DNA from 3 places in the Vreelandella neptunia genome. Region 3 is predicted to be linked to each of the others. Evidence: predicted binding sites of a transcription regulator. Region 3 holds the regulator's gene; each other region holds the start of a gene.
The links. Region 3 encodes PhoB, which activates phosphate uptake and scavenging genes when phosphate is short. Its sites were predicted from a motif close to TGTCATANNNNTGTCANA; they were not measured.

Region 1 (6,840 bases), 1.9 Mb from region 3:
TAAACAGCGCCCCTTTATAGAGAGAGTGCGCCAAAAGAAATGTCACAAATGCGGTCATCGCGTACTCGGTACCGATGCCCAATAGCATCGTCAGCGTGCCTAGCGCCATGATGGTCGAGTAAGCGAGCAGCTTTTTGATATTGGTGTGATGAATCGCTAAAAATGCACCTACCAGCATAGTGGTCGCGCCAACCACGGAAAGAACACCGACCCATAACTCAGTACCGCCCAGCTCTGGGTGTAAACGCGCCAGCAGGTAAATACCCGCTTTCACCATGGTGGCAGAGTGCAGGTAAGCCGATACCGGAGTCGGCGCGGCCATAGCGTTGGGTAACCAGAAGTGAAACGGAAACTGAGCCGACTTGGTGAAGGCTCCCAGCAGCAAACAGATCAGCATCGGCGTGTAGAGTGCATGCTCACGCAGATCAGCCTCCTGGTCTAGAATCTCCGCCAGCGACCAGCTACCGCTTGCAATCCCTAGCAGCACCAGCCCAGCCATTAACGCTAACCCGCCCGCCACGGTAACGAATAGGCCCTGCCGAGCTGATTTTCGCGCATTGATATCAGCGTGGTTAAAACCAATCAGCAAATAGGAGGTAATGCTGGTCAATTCCCAAAAAACAAATAGCGTTAATAAGCCGTCAGCTAATACCAGCCCCAGCATCGACACCATGAAAGCGACCAAGGCGATGTGAAATCGGGCAATATCAGGATGATCTTTAAGGTAGCCACCGGCATACACCAGCACACAGGCGCCCATAACGGTAATCAACAGCCCAAATAGCAGCGATAGGCCATCTAGCAAGAAGGTGAGGCTGATCCCCAGGGAAGGCACCCACTGCCACTCTAAAAGCAGGCTGCCGTTCTCAATGACCTCAGGCGCTTGCAGTGCCAGCCACGCCGCCAATCCGGCAGGAAATAGTGCCAGAACCAGACTGGTACGCTGACCAAACCAGTGGTTTAACATTGGCGATAGCGCCGCCAGCACGAAACCCATTAACACGGCAAATTGTATCAAGCGAAACCCCCTGAAGAACGAAAGGCTCACCACCCAGACAGCCGCTAGCGGTTAGACAACTTGCTTTGCCAATGATATGCCAGCGTTGAATAATAGTGATTCTAAAGTTGTACACCATATAACAGGCAGTTTTGACTGACCAGTCAAACGCTTAAACGCAAACAGCCGCACAGCGATTAATTTCGCAGGGCGGCTGCTATTAGCTTTCAGTTATGACAACTAGCTAGCTAAACACTAGAGTTTGGGGCCGATAGCCATCCTGCTAGTTCATTATTGATGACGGCTAACAGTGCCTCAATATGGTCGTCGCGATCATTCAGGCAAGGGATATAGCTGAACGTTTCGCCGCCTGCTTCCATAAAGCTATCGCGGATCTCCTCTTCGATCTCTTCCAGGGTTTCAACACAGTCGGAAGAGAAAGCAGGCGACATAATCGCAATGTGCTTATGCCCCTGCTTGGCGAGTTCTGCCACATGCTTAACGGTTTGTGGGCCGACCCATTTTTCAGGGCCAAACTGCGACTGAAAAGCGGTATCCACTTCCTCTTTGCTAAAACCAAGCTTCTCGCGGAGCAGGCGCGTCGTTTTCTGGCACTGACAGTGGTAAGGATCACCCTCCATCAGGTAGCGCTCGGGAACGCCATGGTAGCTGGCAACCAGCTTGGTCGGCCGGGTCGAAAAACCGTCGTAGGCTTCTTGCACCGAGTTGGCCAACGCCTGAACGTAGGCGGGATGTTCAAAATAAGCGGGCACCGTACGTATATAAGGCTGCCACTTCACCTTCATCAGGGTGCGAAACGCCTGATCATTCGCCGTCGCCGTAGTGGGTGAACCGTACTGAGGGTAGAGCGGAAAAAACACGATTCGCTCGCAGCCCTTCTCCTTTAATCGCGTCAGCACGCTTTCCGTCGATGGGTTACCGTAGCGCATGCAGAAATCGACTTCGACATCATCACCGTAAAGCGCTTTTAATCGAGCGGTCATCTTCTCGGTCTGAGCACGCGTTGTCGTCAACAGCGGGCTTTCGTTTTTCTCGTTATTCCAGATTCCCCGGTAAGCCTTGCCCGATGAGAAGGGACGCTTGGTCAAAATAATCAGCTGTAGCAACGGTTGCCATTTCCAACCGGCATAGTCAACCACGCGCTTATCAGAAAGAAACTCATTGAGGTAACGACGCATTGACCAGTAGTCGGTGGCATCCGGGGTTCCCAGGTTTGCCAGCACAACACCCACCTTGGCGCGCGCTACCGGCGGATGCTCGCTGGGTGCATGAGCCAGGCGGCCCTCGCCCGGCTGATCCTTGACGACATTCTCGGTCATTACTCGTGCTCCTGAAAAATAACGATGGTACTCAGTACATCTATCAATTAATTAAATCTTATCACTTTTCGGCAAACTGGCGGTATAAAGTTATACTATCGGCATTATTTGTATAACTACAGGCCAACTTATGTCCAAGCCTTTGCTTTTGGTGCTCGGGGATCAGCTCTCGTTTTCACTCACAACGCTGCAAGACGCGCCCGCCAATGCCGTGGTTGCACTATGTGAAGTTGGCGAAGAGGCGCGCTATGTGCCCCATCATATCCATAAAATTGGCCTCTTTTTGGCCGCCATGCGGCACTTTGCTCAAGCACTGCGCGAAAAGGGCTTTCAAGTACATTACAGCGCGCTGGATGATGCGGATAACTGCCACTCCCTTATTGAAGAAGCTGAACGCATCGCCCAACAATATGGCTGCGATGAGATACGCGTTGCCCGACCTGGCGAATGGCGGCTATGGGAGACGATGCAGCAGCGCGAAAACGCAACGATTCCGTGGCGACTTCTTGAGGATGAGCGCTTTTTCACTACACCCGATGACTTTAGCCAGTGGGCAAGTGGCCGCAAACAGCTGCGCCTTGAGTACTTTTACCGAGAACAGCGCAAACGTACCGGCTACTTAATGGAGGGCGACGAGCCCGTGGGCGGCAAATGGAATTTTGATCACGACAATCGCCAGCCTATCAAAGCCAAACTGGATTTTCCTGAGCTACCTCAACATCGTCAGGATGCGATCACCCAAGAAGCGCTAAACGATGCCAAGGGCCATTTTGGCGACCACATGGGGTCTCTGGATAATTTCAACCTGCCAGTCACTCGTCGACAAGCGCTGGTGGATTTACACCATTTTTTAGACCATGGACTGGCTGATTTTGGCCACTATCAAGATGCAATCAGTGACTCTGCACCTTATTTGTATCACTCGCGCCTCTCAGCTGCGATGAACATCGGCCTGCTGTCGCCCCATGAAGTCTGCGAAGCCGCCGAGCAGCGTTACTATGGCGGCGACGTGCCGATCAACGCCGCGGAAGGGTTTATCCGTCAGATACTTGGCTGGCGCGAGTATGTGCGCGGGCTCTACTGGACGCAGATGCCCAACTACAAGGGTGCTAATCAGCTAGGTTTTGAGCGCGAACTGCCAGCGTTTTACTGGGACGCGGATACCGATATGCGCTGCCTACAGCGTGCTATTCAGATGACCATCGACAATAGCTACGCCCACCATATTCAACGACTGATGGTCACAGGCAATTTCGCATTGTTGTGCGGGGTTAAACCTGAGGCGCTATGTGACTGGTACCTGGCGGTTTATGCCGATGCCAGTGAGTGGGTAGAGCTGCCTAATACGCTGGGGATGGTGCTCCATGCCGACGGCGGCTTAATGGGCTCGAAGCCCTACTGTGCGTCGGGCAAGTATATCGACAAAATGTCCGACCATTGTCAGCACTGCCGTTACTCACCCAAGCAGGTCACGGGGCCAAAAGCCTGCCCTTTTAACAGCCTTTACTGGCACTTTCTCGAAACCAACGTTGAGCACCTGAGCAAGAACCCTCGCATGAAGCTGATTTACGGCTCCCTCAACCGCATGGCCAATGAGAAGCGCGAGGCTATCCGCCAACAGGCTGAGCACTTTTTGGATCAATTGGAAACATCGCCTGGCTACGGGCAGCCCTGCCACACAGCAGGTTATTCGGCTAATACCAAAAGGGAGTCACCATGAGCCGCTACACGCCACTACATGCTGCACCGCCAGTTACGCTATTTCACGATGGCCACTGCCCCTTTTGCCAACAGGAAGTCGCATGGCTGGAAAAGCATCGCCATCGGGAACACATCGCGCTGGTCGATATCCAGGCCGATGATTTTAACGCTCAGGCGTATGGGCAGGACTTTAATGCCATGATGGGCCAGTTGCACCTGTGTGATAGTCAAGGGAAATGGTATATCGGCATGGATGCCAGCCGTGCCCTCTATGCAGTGTTGGGCTATCGGCGGCTGGTGAAATTTTCATGTTTGCCGGGAGTACACGGCATAATGAATGCCGGTTACCGGTTTTTTGCCCGTCGCCGCATTCAGCTTGGGCAGTGGTGGGAAAAGCGTCAGACTAAACGTTAATGGGTGTGATCAGCGTTAAAAAACGAGCGGCATACGCGATGTGAGCGGCTCACTATAGTGCGCATCGCGGCCTATCACTTCATCGTGAGGCACATGCTGTACCAGGTAAGCACGATGAATACCGGCGCGTTTGAGATCCATATAGGCATCGTCCAGCGAGCGAAACAGCATTGGCTTGGTACGCTGCGTCAGCATATGGCGCTCGCCTTCAACGTCTTCCAGCTCAATCTGATAAAAACGGCTGCCCGAATGGGTAATCACGCGAATTTCAAAATTGTCGTGATTGGCGACAAACTGCTTAAGATCCTTAAGCTCCATGGTTCCCTCCTATTATTTGGCTATTTCATACTTTATGTCAGACGGAATGTCATTAGGGCACAGCATGGCTGTACCCTGTGACATTTCTGTTGCCCCGTCATTGCAATGTAATGACAATAAGCAATAACTAGACATTAATAGCTAGGAGGCCAATAGTGCAAGAGAGTTCCTGACCGGAAGGTCAAGATATCAATTGATTATTGATATTCAGAGGGGTCGATGGCTTTGCCAAGCGAATTGCGGTCAATCCAGTTACCGCCTTTAGTCTCTTTGTAACGGAACACGACCTTATCACCCACCGTCACAGGCAGCTCACCATCTTCAGTCTGGTAACTATACTTCTCGCCTGCGACCACTAAATGGTAGCGATAAAGATCCGGCATACCTAGCCACTCTTTAAAAGGGCCTTCGCGCTCTATCGCCTCTAGCTCACCGCGACCTTCTAACTTAGGAAGACGCTGCCGGTTACCGCGCCGAAATCCACCTGCCATTTGCTGCTCCCGTTTTTACATATCGTGGGTGAGGCATTATACGAACTCGCCCCCTATCCTCAAGCTACTTATCACTAGCCTGTCATCACAAACCAGTCATCATTTACTTAGTCGCCGAACGCTTGGCCGTAACTATCCGGGGCCAAATCCTCAAAGCGGGTATATTTGCCGATAAAGGCCATATGCACCGTGCCGATAGGGCCATTACGCTGCTTACCGATAATTAACTCAGCAATCCCCTGATTGTCGGGATTATCTGGATTATAGACCTCATCGCGATAAACGAAGGCAATGACGTCGGCATCCTGCTCGATCGCACCAGATTCCCTCAGATCCGACATCACCGGGCGTTTATTGGGGCGCTGCTCCAAGGAGCGGTTCAACTGAGAAAGGGCCACCACAGGGCAGTTAAACTCTTTCGCCAACCCCTTCAAGGAGCGCGAAATCTCGGAAATCTCACCGGTGCGGTTTTCGCTAAAACCAGGGATCTGCATCAACTGAAGATAATCGATCATGACCAGCGCAATATTGCCATGTTCACGCACCACACGGCGCAACCTTGAGCGCATCTCGTTAGGCGATAAGGCTGCGGTATCGTCGATAAACAGCTGTTTGTCTTTAAGCAGGTTGACCGCAGAAGTTAAACGCGGCCAATCCTCGTCTTCCAACTGCCCGGTACGCACACGGGTTTGATCGATTCGGCCCAGGGACGATAGCATCCTCAGCATGAGCGACTCTGCGGGCATCTCCATGGAGAACACCATGACTGGCTTGTCGCTTGAAATCACCGCATGTTCAACCAGGTTCATAGCAAAGGTCGTTTTACCCATCGAGGGTCGTCCGGCGATGACCACCATGTCGGATGGCTGTAACCCGGTGGTCATTTCATCCAGATCACGAAAACCGGTGGATAGCCCGGTCATTTCACCTTTCAGATTAAACAGCTCATCGATACGATCCACCGCCTTGGTCAATAGATCGCTCATGCCAATGGGGCCGCCCGTTTTGGGGCGCTCCTCGGCAATCTGAAACACTAACCGCTCGGCTTCGTTGAGCAGCTCATCAGCCGGGCGCCCTTGGGGAGTAAACGCACTATCAGCAATTTGATTAGCCGCCCGGATCAACTTGCGCAGCGTAGCCCGCTCACGCACGATATCTGCGTAGGCGCGAATATTACTGGCAGAGGGCGTATTACGGGCAAGTTCGGCTAGAAACGCCAAACCACCGACCGTATCCAAGTGATCACGCGCTTCCAGCGCTTCGGAAAGCGTCACCACATCCAGCGGCTGACCGGCTTCAGCCAGATGAATCATCACGTTGAACACCAAACGGTGCTCATAGCGGTAGAAATCATCAGCGACCAACCGCTCTGATACGTTATCCCAGGCCTGGTTGTCTAGCATGAGCCCGCCTAGTACCGATTGCTCCGCCTCTAATGAATGCGGCGGCAGTTTTAACGCTGCCGTTTCTGTATCAGCAGAAGGCTGGTCCTGCATAGCGAGCTCCTTTAAACACTACTGCGTAGCCGGTGAAGATGCTTATCTTAGTCGCATACAGCGCGACTACCAACATGATCAAG
Region 2 (6,840 bases), 1.8 Mb from region 3:
TCCAGGGCGTAAAGTAAAAATCTCCATCGTTCACACCTTGGTAGTGTGACTCTATTCGAGACTTCACATTAGCGTTGCTTACAGCTGCAACAATACGTCCTCCATCATGCTCATAGCGAACCTGTGCAATGGTGGATTGCTGAGGATTGAAAGAGCCTGCAATACGCTGTAGTTGAAGCGTTTGACTTAAATCATCACCAGCCTGAGGCTCGCCTAGACCAAGCTGGCCCCTTACTACTCCGCTATCCAACCGCTCTTCCAAATATAACGTTAGCCCATCCCCTGTAAGAGCCAAAGAACGCGTTCGGTCAAAATAGATAGACTGTGGTAGCAATATACTCGGACGGGTAAATGCCACGTCGCGGGTTTGGTTGTAAAAGCCAAAAGGGTTTTTAATTCGGCCTAGCTGAATACCAAGGGTACGCTCTTGGTTTGAAATCATTTGGTAATCAACTAGACCGTAATCCAGCTTAGGTTCAGCATCGCTGCTATTGCCTCCAGCTCGACGACTTAGCACTTGGGCAGCAACAAGCACATCCTGATGGGGACGTAAGGAGACGTTGAGGCCGATTTCGGTGAATTCGAAACTGCCCTCATCTTGGCTACTTTGACCAAAAAAGTTGTTATCGTCAGTAATCACTAGCGCTTGGCTAAGAAAACCATGTACCTGCAGAGTATCAAGGGCATGTTCGTCGCTTTGTGCGTTAGCAGCTAATCCCATTGCAACGGTGCCTAGCAAAGCGGCAATGGTTCGGCATTCATTCCATCGAAATGACTTGGACTCTATCATCCAGATACTCCCTTTCAAGATAGCCAATAGCACCGGGTGTCGTGGCAATGCGTTCGTACATTTCGGTTTGGTCACTTACACGGTCGGGGGCTTGCCCTGTACCTGAGAAGACCATGCGATCCCAGGCTAGCTGAAGCTGATGCGGGTAAACCGCCAATTGCTCTTTGGCAAAACGAGCATGCACGGGGTGGCTATTACTCAAGACGAAAACCCTGACAGCTTGGCCATCCGGCCATGTGCGTTGGCGCATCGCAAAAATTGCGCGGGTGGTATCCCGATTCAGCCAGCGGGTAGTAACATCAGGATGAGCCACTAAATAAAGTGGTGCTTCCCGAGCGATGGCATTCGTTGCTGCGAAAGTGAGTCCCACCAGCAAAACAAGGGTGGTCACTGCCAGTAAGGCCAATCGCAATGGAGAACCGCTTATAACCGGTGATGGCATTGGTGATGGCTTACTGGTTGATTGATGAACGCCAGGTTCACGCACGATGCAGTTCTGCTCTGCACATTAAATGTGTATGAATTGATGACGTGTTCTCCCTCGCAGCACTAACGGAACTGTTTTTATATTCAGCTCTAATGGTATGACTGAAAGATACGCATCCAAAAACGACTGTGCCGTATCGATACGGCACATACCCAAACACTACATCAATTCAAGAAAAATAACAGGAAGTTATGTCAACGAATAGCGAGGATGAGTTATGACTATTCCATTACCGTATCCTTGTACCTAACAGCTAATCGCCTGTGGGACACTATGCCGCCATCTACCTTAAAAGGATCAACCTTCATGTTCACTGGCCTAAGTGCATTTCCGCTAACCCCTATGAACGAGCAGCGCATCATGGAGCATGAATTTGCCCGTTTAGTTGCTCATTTAGCTGAGGCAGGGGTGGGCTCCATTGGTGTGTTGGGCTCGACCGGTAGCTATGCCTATTTAAGCCGTGATGAGCGCGCCCGTGTTGTCCAGCTTAGCGTTGAAAATGCAGTTAGTACGCCTGTTATTGTAGGTATTGGTGCGCTACGTACTCGTGATGTGCTGGCTAACGCAGAGCGCGCTCAGCAAGCAGGCGCCAGCGGGGTGTTGCTAGCGCCGGTCTCCTATCAAAAGCTTACCGATGATGAGGTTTTCGACCTCTACGCTACAGTCTGCCAATCACTGAGTGTGCCGCTCTGCGTGTACGATAACCCTGGCACTACCCATTTTGAATTTAGCGATGAGTTGCATGGGCGAATCGCCCAGTTGCCCCAGGTACGCTCTATCAAAATCCCGCCGGTGAATAACGATATTGAACCTGCAAAGGAGCGGGTGGCTGGGTTACGCAAGCTGATCCCCGCTGATGTCACTATTGGCATCAGCGGGGATGCGGTAGCAGCCACCGGCCTAAATGCGGGATGTGATGCCTGGTACTCCGTTATCGGCGGGTTATACCCTAGAGCAGCGCTGGCGATAACCCGAGCTGCTCAGGCGGGGGACGTTCAGCAGGCCAAGGCACTTTCAGACGCCCTTGAACCGCTGTGGGTACTCTACCGTGAATACGGCGGTAGCCTGCGAGTGGCGGCTACCATTGCAGAAGTCACCGGCAAGGTGAGTCAGCCCTGCTTGCCCCAGCCGCTTAAAACGCTGCAAGCGGGCGATCGTAAAAGAGTAGAGCAGGTACTGGAGCAGCTTGGGCTTGAGTAGAGTTTAGTAACAAAAACGCCCGGCCAAAGCCGGGCGTAATAAGCACTTCAACGATGGTTACTCAACGAGCTTAAGCAAGCGATCTGGGTAATTTGTGAACAGGCCGTTTGCGCCCATTTCCATCAAACGCTCCATCTCATCGGCTTCATTGACGGTGTAAACGTGTACCGGCAGGCCATTTTCATTTGCTTGACGAATAAAGTTGGCATCAATGACTTCTTGGCCTTCGTAGATATAGTTAGTACCGATTCCCGACGCGTATTCCGCTACCGCCTGGAAGTCTTCATCATTAATCTCTGCTGGGCCCGGTGTCACACCAGTCCACTCCACTAAACGCGATTCGTCCTCTTCACTGGGGTAGTACCAAACGAGCTGGATGAGCGGAATGTCGTCGTTTAGTTCCTGCACCTTTAATAGGCTTTCCTGCTCGAAAGACTGCACTAACACGCGGCCACTCTCGACCATGTCATGTTCTTCCAGCGTTTTTACCAGGGCTTCTTCCAAGCCTGGGTTTAGCTGCGGTGACTTGGTTTCAATGTAGTAGCGAGCATTGTGACCGAAACGCTCGAAAAGCTCATCCAGCGTGAGGATCTGTGCCCCTGCAAAGTCCGCGTCTGCTTTATCAGCATTGGCTTCATTGAACCAAGTGCCGGTATCCAGCGCTTTCAGCTCTTCCAAGGTGAAGTCATTAATCTTGCCTTCACCATTGCTGGTGCGATCAATGGCGTCATCATGGAACACCACGACTTCACCGTCGGCAGTGATTTGGGCGTCCAGCTCTAAGTAGTCGACATTCCACTCATGGGCCAATTCATAGGCCGCCATGGTGCTTTCCGGCGCGTGGCCGCTGGCCCCGCGGTGGGCGATCACTTGAAATGACTCAAGATCTTTTAGCTGCTGCTCCAGTGGCGACATATCTGCTAGCGCAGTCGTGGTGGCAGCACCAGCGAAAAGACCCAGTGACATTGCGGTGAATAACGGATGACGTTGCATGAAAGTTCCTTAATTGAATGTTCGTTCAATAAGTCTACATGCCCTGAAGCGTTAAAGCCAAATGACAGAAATTGTTCAGTGTTTCATCAAGGGCCGATTAGGGCAGCAATTAAGCAAATACGCAGCGGGGCTATATAGCCACCCAAGAGCTAGGCACTCACGTTGAGACTCTTCACCAAAACCTGTGTTTCTTTTATGGAAGTCAAACGTACAAACTGAATATGCGAATAGAGGGGGTTAATCATATCGGCAAAGTAGCGTTTCCGGTTTTGCCGCCACGTTTTCAGTGACCATAGCAGAACCGAGTCACGGCTTAGAAAAGTTTTGCGGAAGCTCTCGCGATTACCTGTACCAGGCCAGAGTTCCTCTTGGCTGATGATGCGTTTAACGGCACGCGTGAGTGCTTGGCTAAATACTCGCCAAAAGGGGTAATCGACCCACACCACCATATCCACATCATGCCACTTAATATGCCGAGTGCGATCAAAATTACCGTCCAGTATCCACTCTTGTGGTGAGGCTGCTAAAGCCTCTGCCAGCTCAGTGAAAAACACATCGTCCGACGCTCCTTGCCAGTTAGCAATTGATCAAGCTGAACGCATGGGGCGTTCAAAGCGTCTGCGAGCTGCTTTGCAAGGGTGCTCTTGCCGCTGCCACTCGTGCCGACCACATTAATCTTCATGGGAGTTCTCTTTAGGTGGCGCGACATTTTAATGAGTGCTCAAAGGGGCATCAAGCGCACCATACGGTGTCAATGAGTACCTTGGCCATTTTTAGAATGGACGCCCTCTATTGCTCCCCTCAGGGATAACGCTTTACAGCGGCGAGCTGTTCTCGCAGTGGCAGGGCGATATACTGATAGGAGCGCTGGTAAATAAAGAAGTGCGCCGGGTACGTTTATCAAACGATGGTAGCGAAGCCGACGATGTAGAAGGCCTGTTTGGTGAGCTAGATGAGCGTATAAGAGATGTGCGAGTAGGCCTAGAAGGCGAGGTGTATCTACTTACCGACAGCGCCGAGGGCAGGCTGCTTCGAGTAGTGCCAGCAGAATAGTCGATGACCCTAGGTGCTATTGTCGAGTTGGATACGCCATCTAGAAAGGAAAAGCCCATGATTCATACAGAGCATCACCGATCTCACCGTACCGGTTGGCTGCGAGCCGCAGTGATGGGCGCGAATGACGGTATAGTCTCGACCAGTAGTCTGATACTGGGCGTTGCCGCGGCTAATACCACTCAAGGCGATATTATGCTGGCGGGTATTGCAGGCTTGGTGGCTGGCGCTATGTCGATGGCCGCGGGGGAGTATGTCTCGGTAAGCTCGCAATCGGATACTGAAAATGCTGATCTCGACATCGAGCGCCAAGCATTGGCGGAGCACTATGAACTAGAGCAGGAAGAGCTCGCCGCTATCTATGAAACGCGCGGCTTGGCACCCGAATTGGCACGACAAGTCGCCGAACAATTAATGGCCAACGACGCCCTAGGCGCCCATGCGCGAGACGAGATTGGCATCACCGACCTCAGTCAAGCGCACCCCCTGCAAGCAGCCCTCTCTTCAGCCGCGACGTTCACCATCGGTGCTCTTTTGCCGCTACTGGTCGCTTGGTGGGCGCCTTCCGCGCTGCTTATTCCTCTGGTCGCGTTGTTCTCACTGCTCTTTTTGGCCTTGCTGGGCGCTATAGCTGCCCGAGTGGGTGGAGCACCCATCCTAAAAGCTGCGGCAAGAGTGATGTTTTGGGGCGCTCTTGCGATGGCCTTAACCTCCGCCATCGGGCATGTGTTTGGAGTGATAGCTTAAAGGCAAAATGGCTGTCAGTGCCTGCACCTGGGGTTGAATTTCGCCTAAGTGCCTGCACTGAGAGAGGTGTAAGCAATTCACAAGGAGTCGTTATGACAACGTTAGTGATTGGCGCGAATGGACAGATTGGCAAGCAGTTTTGCGAACTGGCCCAAAAAGCGGGCACGCCTATCAAGGCAATGATTCGCAGTGAAGAGCAGGCAGCCTGGTTCAAAGAGCACGGCATTGATACCGTGGTCGCCGATTTAGAAGGTGAGTTTGAGCAGGCCTTTGACGGCTGTGACCAAGTGGTCTTCACGGCGGGGTCAGGCCCGCACACCGGGCCGGATAAAACCCTGATGATTGACCTTTTCGGTGCTATTCGTACCGCCGATATCGCCAAGCAAAAAGGCCTCTCCCGCTACATCATGATTAGCGCCATGCGTGCAGAACAGCCGCTAGAGGCGCCCGAGAAAATGCGCCCCTATATGGCCGCGAAATTTGCCGCTGATGCTCACCTTCGCAACAGCGGCGTTCCCTACGTCATTCTCAAGCCTGGTCGTTTGACCGACGAAGCTGCTAGTCATCAGTTTGCCGATTCATTTGACGAAGCCGGTGACAACCAAATCTCTCGGGCTAATGTCGCTCACGCTCTGCTCCACACAGTGCAGACGTCCAGTTTGACGAATCAGGAGTACCTACTATTGAACGGTAAGCGTTCCATTGGTGAGATTATTCAGTAGGCAAGTTGCCGACACTTACGCATTAACTCCCTTCATGCCTTCCGGCGTATAGCGCTCACCGGTTACCGGAAGGTTGGCGGTGACGGTTTCCAACTGCTCTTGCTCATCAGCAGTCAGGGAGATGGACGCCGCTGCCGCATTCTCTTCAAGGTAGCGCAGCCGCTTCGTGCCGGGAATCGGCACAATGTTATCGCCTTTGGATAGCAGCCAAGCTAACGATAGCTGCGCCGGAGTGCAGCCTTTGAGCGCTGCCACTTCGCCGATCACGTCAGCGATGCGGCGGTTGGCACCCATGGCTTGTTCAGAAAAACGTGGCAAGTTAGGACGAAAATCGTCTTCGCCGAAATCGTTGGTATCCTGAAATCTTCCTGTCAAAAAGCCTCGGCCTAGAGGTGAATAAGGCACAAAGCCGATGCCGAGTTCTTCGCAGGTAGGTAACACGGTTTGTTCAACGTCCCGCGTCCACAACGAATACTCGGTTTGCACGGCGGTAACCGGGTACACGGCATGGGCACGGCGAAGGGTATCAGCGCTGACTTCGCAGAGGCCAATGTGGGCAATTTTTCCCTCTTTAACCAGTTGTACCAAGCCCTCCATTGTTTCTTCGATAGGTGTGGCCGGGTTAACGCGGTGAACGTAGTAGAGATCGATTTGCTCGACACCCAGCCGCTTTAGTGATGCTTCGCAGGCTTGCCGGGCATACTGGGCGCGGCTGTCCAGACTACGCTGATACTCGCCGGGGTTGCGCACAATGCCAAACTTGGTGGCGATACGTACGTTGGGCTTATGGCTGGCAAGAAAACGGCCAATCAGCTCCTCGTTATGGTGGGGCCCGTACATATCTGCCG
Region 3 (6,840 bases):
TATGGGCTTGGGAGCGCTGAAAGAGCGGATGGTCTACCGGGCGCGCCACGAGCGTGCCCGCTTCTATGTCGTGCGCGACAGCAAAAGCCGGTAGCAGCGTAACGCCCATGCCGCTGCGTACATACTGTGCCAATACCACCATGGAGTTGGTATTCATCGCTAGGCGGGGTGCAATGCGTGCGTGCTGAAACGCTTGATCAACCATTTGGCGAACGCCGTGACTGGTGTCCCACATGGCCATCGGCTGATCACTGAGCTGAGTCAGCGTGAGCGGTGACGTTTGCAAGGTGAGTGGATGGTTCGGTGGCAGAATAGCCATTAGCGGCTGAGGCGTCGATGCCCAGAAGCGTAGCTGAGGGTGGGTTCGCTCGTGGAACATTAAGCCGATATGAGTGTGATCGTCGACAATGGCTTCAATAATGCCCGAGGTGCCTGCGGTATGGATATCGAGCTGAATGCCCGCATAGCGTTGAGTAAATTCATGCAGCGGGGATGCTACCAAGTCACTGACAAACCCTTCACCGACGGTAAGCGATATTTTGCCGGTTTCCATGCGCTGGTAGGATTCAAGTGACGCAATAAAGCCTTCATCAAGGGCGCCGCGACGTTCGCAGTATTCAAGCAGCATTTCGCCTACCGGGGTAGGCGAAATGCCGTCGCGCTGACGCTCCATCAGGGTTGCTCCCAAGGCTTCTTCCAGCAAAGCAATCTGCCGACTTACCGCCGAGGGAGCAATATCCAAGCGCGCCGCTGCGCGGCGCACGGAGCCAGATTCAAGGGTAACGCGGAAGTAAACGAGGCGTTGATGAGGTATGTCCATCGATAGCTTTTATACCTCTACCTTGTTCAGCCTAAATTTATTTAAACTAAGCCGCTACCCTATGCCAATCGTAAGCCGCTACAAATACTTGAGTAGTTTTTGCAGCTTATTCATATCGGCGGAATCACCCACCAAGCGCACGCTGCCGTTCATCATGCCGTCGAGAAAGGCCTGCTGGGTTGGCTTTTTGAGCACTTTCAAAGCGGTATCCTGATCACGGAAGCGTAGCTCCAGATCTAAGTCCACGGGCAGCCCTTTGCCGGTACTGACACTTTTCGGCGTCATCCGGTAGTGGCGGGCAATGCTTAGATCTTCCGTGGCAATTCCCCAGTCCAGGCCGCGCATGCGTTCTAACTGTTCGCGAAAGCGCGGTTTGCGGCGCAGGGCGCGTTTGAGCAGTACGCCCAGCAGCCACAGCGTCAGCTTGAGCTTCATTAGGAAACGGCGTCCTTGAGTCCCTTGCCTGGCTTAAAGGCAACGTTTTTGCTGGCCGGAATCTGCAGCGGGGCACCGGTTTGCGGATTTTTGCCGGTACGCGCTGCGCGCTCACGTACCGTGAAGGTACCAAAACCAATCAGCGCGACATCTTCGCCCTTGGCACAACTGTTGGTGATCTCATCCAGAATGACGTTCAGCACCTGACCAGCTTTATCTTTGGACAGGTCGGCACTTTCAGCGATGGCTGCAGCGAGTTCAGGTTTGCGCATAAGGAATCTCCCCTTTTTAAAAGAAATCAAACATCAAACAAATGCATGTTGTTGGGTGCGTAGCCGATTAGGATAGCTTCTCTAGCCTAGTCGTGAACGCGACGAAAATCAGCCTAGCAGCGCAGGTGCTGCTCTGGAAAGCTCCACTTTCCTTCTCACGCAGCCGCCTGTCAACGCAAAACCAATCAAACGTCCGTCTTTATTTTCAGCCAAGGCACTGATATCACCGCCTTCGCCTTCAATTCGCCAGCGTTCGGGCGTGGTGGTTGGCGGGTAGGCCACGACTGGCAGCAGCGGCGTTTTAACCACTACCGGCCAGGCGCCAAAGCTAACCGGCGTGGGGGTGCCCGAAAGCGTTGCCGCCAGTGCCTTAGCGCTGGCTTGCAGCGGCTGAACGTACATGGCATTAACGCCGTCTACGCAGGCTACATCGCCCAGGGCGTAGATATTGGGGTGCGAAGTACGCAACTGGCGGTCAACGACTATACCGCTAGGCGATACGCTTAAACCCGCTGATTCGGCAAGCGCCGTGCGGGGGGCAAGGCCGGTTGCCATCAGCACGAGATCAGCGCTGACGGTGTCGCCGTTATCCAGGCGTAATACGATGTCTTCGTCGCTTTCGGACGTAATGGAATCAATCGAACGGCCAAGGTGAAGATGGATCCCTGCTTCGCTAAAGGCATCGCCCAGGGCGTTTCCTAAAGGCGGTGGTAGCAAGCGAGGAAGCAGGCTTCCTTCAGGGGCGATGACGCTGACGTGATGGCCGCCAGCGTGAAGATCGTTGGCAAATTCACAGCCGACCAGCCCCGCGCCAATAATCGCCACCCGTGCTGGGCCATGGCCTAGTGCCGAGTGAAAGTGGCGGTAGTCGTCTAAGTCGTTGATGGCGAAGCAGCGTGGGGCTACGCTGGGCTCAAGGCTGAAGGGCAACCGTGGTGCAGCGCCAGTGGCCAGCACCAGTGTGTCGTAGCCGAACACCCTGCCGTCTTCAAGAAGAACGGTTTGGTTATCCACATCCAGTTCGTCTACCTGGGTGTGGATAACCATCTGGGCATTTAGCTCTTCGCCTAGTTCAGCAGCGCTGCGCTGGGCTAATTTTTCGGGCTCGAGGCCCTTGGCGAAGCCGGTGGAGAGCAACGGCTTGCTGTAGTCATCGCCGCTGTCAGCGCTTACCAGCGTGATTGAGCGTTGGTCGCCCAATCGGCGTAACACCCGGGCAAGGCCAACCCCTGCCATGCCAGTGCCAATAATCACCAGCGCAGCGTGAGAGGACGTTTTCTGTGTTTGGGTGGCGGGCATGCAGACACCAAAAAAAGTTGCTAAAAAAGGGTGCGAAAAAAGAGGCGCTAAACCGAGTCGTTAAAAAAGTCGCTGAAACAAAAGCCTTTCAGTGCTCATGTTACACTAGCCAACCCGTTAATTGCCCTGGAGAACTCGGTGACGGCTGCTGCTTTTCGGCAAAATCCTCTATTTTCCCGCTGGCGCCCGATTGATGCGGCGCGGCCTGCGATGAGTGCTTCCTGGTGGCAGTGGGTCGCCTCCACCGACTCGTTAACCGCCCGCTTAATGGTCGCGGGTGGAGAGAAGCCGTTTCGAGTACGGTTGCTACATCAGGGCGTCGGCTGGCCGCGCCAGGATGAGGCTCAGGCGCTGGGCATTGGCGCCAAGCGCTACGCTTGGCTGCGGGAAGTGGCGCTGTGCTTGGATGAAACGCCGTGGGTAGTGGCTCGCTCGGTCGCCCCCCTCACGCAGCTAAAGGGCCAGCGTTTGGAGAGTTTGGGTGAGCGCTCGCTAGGCAGTTGGCTATTTCGACAGCCAGGTTTAGTTCGCGGGCCTTTGGAAGCGACGAAGCAACCCCCGCATTTTATTAGCGTGAATGGTATCGATGGGAGTTGTGCCTGGGGAAGGCGCTCCGTCTTTTATCACGGCGGCCTGTCGTTATTAGTGCAAGAGTATTTTTTGGGTGCGATGGCAGATGATCTTGGCCTGCCTTCGCGCTAGGCTAGCGCCTGCATCTTATTCTTCGTGAGGTAAGCATGGATCGTTCACTGTTGCGGCCGAAGGGATGGGCTCGCGTGGCAGATTTTTTACAGCTGATGCGCTTGAATCGGCCGATAGGCACATGGCTTTTGATGTGGCCGACGCTGTGGGCCCTTTGGGTGGCTGCGGAAGGTGTACCAGGACGAAATGTGCTGCTGATTTTTGTGGCCGGCGTTTATGTGATGCGTGCCGCGGGCTGCGTGGTCAATGACTATGCAGATCGCCACTTTGACGGGCATGTGAAACGCACAAAACATCGTCCGCTAGCGACAGGCCGTATCAGCGAAACCGAAGCCCAGCTACTGTTTATCGCCCTGGTGGCCGCTGCGTTTATTCTGGTACTACTGACCAACTGGTTTACGGTGCTGCTCTCGCTGGGCGGTGTGCTGCTGGCGATTATTTATCCGTTTATGAAGCGCTATACCCACTTTCCTCAGGTGGTGCTGGGCGCTGCGTTTTCTTGGGCGATTCCGATGGCGTTTGGCGCCGTGTTGGGCCACGTGCCGTTGGAGGCATGGCTGCTATTCTGCGCTAATGTATGCTGGACAGTGGCCTACGATACCCAGTACGCCATGGTCGATCGCGACGATGATTTAAAAATTGGCATTAAATCAACGGCCGTGCTGTTTGGAAATGCGGATCGTTTGATGATTGGCTTACTCCAGGTAGCCACCCTGGGATTGCTGGCCTGGGTAGGCTGGCGGGTTGGTTTAGGTGGTTTCTTCTGGCTAGGGCTTGCGGCAATGGCGGCGACTTTTCTGCATCAGCAGCGCTTGATTCGCGACCAGGAGCGGGATCCCTGCTTCCAGGCTTTTCTCAATAATCACTGGTCGGGACTGCTGATTTTTGCCGGTATTGCGCTAAGTTGGTGGCCTGTGGCTGGTTAATCGCGGCGGTTGTCATGTAACTGTCATCAAGTCATGGTGTTATCGTCACTGACATGTCATTGAACTGTTTATCTTTGAGCAAGTTTTCTTTGGACACCGTGAGGCTCTGGTATGACCGCCAAGACCGTTCTGATTGTCGATGATGAATCATCGATTCGCGAGATGATCGCGGTAGCGCTGGAAATGGCTGACTATCGCGTGCTCGAAGCGGATAACGCCCAGGATGCTCATGCTATGGTGGTCGACCACCAACCCGATTTACTGCTGCTGGACTGGATGATGCCCGGCACTAGTGGTATTGAGCTGGCAAGACGTTTAAAGCGCGAAGAAGCCACCGCCGAAATTCCCATTATTATGCTCACCGCCAAAGGCGAAGAGGATAATAAAATTCAAGGGCTTGAAGCTGGTGCAGATGACTATATCACCAAGCCTTTTTCTCCCCGGGAATTGGTGGCGCGACTAAAAGCGGTGCTGCGTCGTGCGACGCCACGTGGCGTTGAAGATCCCATTGAGATTAACGGCCTGCTGCTTGATCCGGTGAGCCACCGGGTCAGCGCCCACGGCAAAGCGCTGGAAATGGGCCCTACCGAGTACCGGCTGCTACAGTTTTTTATGACCCACCAAGAGCGCGCTTACACACGCAGCCAGCTGCTTGACCAAGTGTGGGGGGGGAATGTGTATGTCGAAGAGCGCACAGTTGATGTGCATATTCGCCGTTTGCGTAAAGCCCTGGGCGAGGTGCATCAAAACCTGATTCAAACGGTTCGGGGTACCGGTTACCGTTTCTCTGCACGGGTGTAAATGTGCGTTTATGGAGTCGTGAGCTGTGGCGAATAGCGTGGCTGGCCACGCTGGGCACCTGCTTAGGCTGGCTGTTGGGTTCGGCCGGGCTGGGGCTCGCGGCAGGGCTTGCGCTATGCCTGTTTTACCACCTACGACAGTTGCGCGAGCTTTACCTGTGGCTCACGCTTAACCCTCACGATGAACCCCCTGCCGCCAGTGGAATGTGGGGCGAGCTATTCGATCGTTTATACCGCTATCAAAAAAGCCAGCGCATTACCCAAAGCCGTCTGCGCGCTACTCTGGCGCGTATTCAAGAGTCGTCTGAAGCGATGCGTGACAGCGTGGTTATGCTTGACCGCCACGGCGACCTGGAGTGGTGGAACAGTGCTGCTACCGCCATGCTGGGGCTACAAACGGCCCATGATCGTGGTCAACACATTACTAACCTGCTGCGCGACCCAAGCTTTATCAGCTACTTTAATGCGCGTAATTACAGTGAGCCGTTAACGCTCACTTCGCCGATTGATGAACGGCGAATCCTGCAATATCAAATTACTCTCTATGGTGACGACGAACGCTTGGTGATGGCGCGCGATATCACCCGCTTGCATCGCCTAGAGCAGATGCGGCGCGACTTTGTCGCCAACGTCTCCCACGAGCTGCGCACCCCTCTGACCGTTCTATCAGGTTATTTGGAAACCTACAGTGATATCGCCGATCAGCTTCCGCCGCGATTGGGTCGCAGTGTCCAGCAAATGCAGGAGCAGACCCAGCGGATGCAGAATCTGGTCAACGATTTATTGCTGCTCTCGCGTTTGGAGATTGACCAAGGTGGGCAAGATCATCATCCGCTGTCACTTGAGCCTTTACTGCAAAGCGTGTGTGCTGACGCACTAGCCTTATCGCATCAACGCCATACCATCACCGTCGCACTTGAGAGCGATGCGCGGCTGCTAGGCAGTGAGCAGGAAATTCGTAGCGCCGTCTCTAACCTTGCCTTTAATGCGGTTCGCTACACACCAGCAGGCAGCCAAATCACCCTGCGCTGGAAAGCTAGCGCTACTGGCGGTGGCTGTATTGATGTGGAAGATAACGGAGAGGGGATTGATCCTGTGCATATTCCCCGCTTAACCGAACGCTTTTACCGAGTCGATAAGGGGCGCAGTACTGCAACGGGCGGCACAGGTTTAGGCTTAGCCATCGTTAAGCACGTACTGTTGCGTCATGATGCGCAACTGCAAATTGAATCCCTCCCCGGTAAAGGGGCGTTGTTTCGCTGCGCCTTCCCCCCCTCGCGTCTTGTTTGATGTAGCCAAATGTTCCGCCGCACAATATTTGTAGAAGTGTGCAATATTGGCATGCAAGATTGGTAAAACCTTGCTCATGTGTCATTTCTACACAGTTTTTAGCGTCATATTTTAGCTGGGTAGATTTTTGAAAATGCTTTCAAGTTGAATTCAAGTTATTGATTTTTGATGTTTTTATTTTATTTTATGTTTTTTTGGCATACCGAATGCAGCAATAAAGTTAAGAAAGACGACCGCAGGAAATGCTGGCTACTGGTTAGCCCTTCTTTCTTGACTAAGCGGTAACAAACAGCGAT

Region 1: a site for PhoB is predicted at 4,869-4,886, ahead of SR894_RS13235 (DUF6482 family protein). Genes of this name have one in related genera too.
Region 2: a site for PhoB is predicted at 3,520-3,537, ahead of SR894_RS13745 (glycerophosphodiester phosphodiesterase). Genes of this name have one in related genera too.

The regions. Positions count from the first base shown of each region.
Region 1 is NZ_CP140255.1:2,843,008-2,849,847, forward strand. It holds gene SR894_RS13215 (putative monovalent cation/H+ antiporter subunit A) at 1-1,015, opposite strand, end outside; gene hemH (ferrochelatase) at 1,246-2,337, opposite strand; gene SR894_RS13225 (cryptochrome/photolyase family protein) at 2,468-4,057, shown strand; gene SR894_RS13230 (thiol-disulfide oxidoreductase DCC family protein) at 4,054-4,452, shown strand; gene SR894_RS13235 (DUF6482 family protein) at 4,468-4,770, opposite strand; gene SR894_RS13240 (hypothetical protein) at 4,968-5,261, opposite strand; gene dnaB (replicative DNA helicase) at 5,369-6,757, opposite strand.
Region 2 is NZ_CP140255.1:2,945,073-2,951,912, reverse strand. It holds gene SR894_RS13760 (hypothetical protein) at 1-790, opposite strand, end outside; gene SR894_RS13755 (hypothetical protein) at 759-1,232, opposite strand; gene SR894_RS13750 (dihydrodipicolinate synthase family protein) at 1,584-2,477, shown strand; gene SR894_RS13745 (glycerophosphodiester phosphodiesterase) at 2,535-3,470, opposite strand; gene SR894_RS13740 (P-loop NTPase family protein) at 3,620-4,024, opposite strand; gene SR894_RS13735 (shikimate kinase) at 3,994-4,152, opposite strand; gene SR894_RS13730 (PQQ-dependent sugar dehydrogenase) at 4,263-4,523, shown strand; gene SR894_RS13725 (VIT1/CCC1 transporter family protein) at 4,581-5,270, shown strand; gene SR894_RS13720 (SDR family oxidoreductase) at 5,363-5,992, shown strand; gene SR894_RS13715 (aldo/keto reductase) at 6,008-6,840, opposite strand, start outside.
Region 3 is NZ_CP140255.1:4,769,222-4,776,061, reverse strand. It holds gene SR894_RS22080 (LysR family transcriptional regulator) at 1-820, opposite strand, end outside; gene SR894_RS22075 (hypothetical protein) at 899-1,255, opposite strand; gene SR894_RS22070 (HU family DNA-binding protein) at 1,255-1,527, opposite strand; gene SR894_RS22065 (NAD(P)/FAD-dependent oxidoreductase) at 1,636-2,826, opposite strand; gene SR894_RS22060 (chorismate--pyruvate lyase family protein) at 2,965-3,528, shown strand; gene ubiA (4-hydroxybenzoate octaprenyltransferase) at 3,564-4,454, shown strand; gene phoB (phosphate regulon transcriptional regulator PhoB) at 4,566-5,255, shown strand; gene phoR (phosphate regulon sensor histidine kinase PhoR) at 5,258-6,544, shown strand.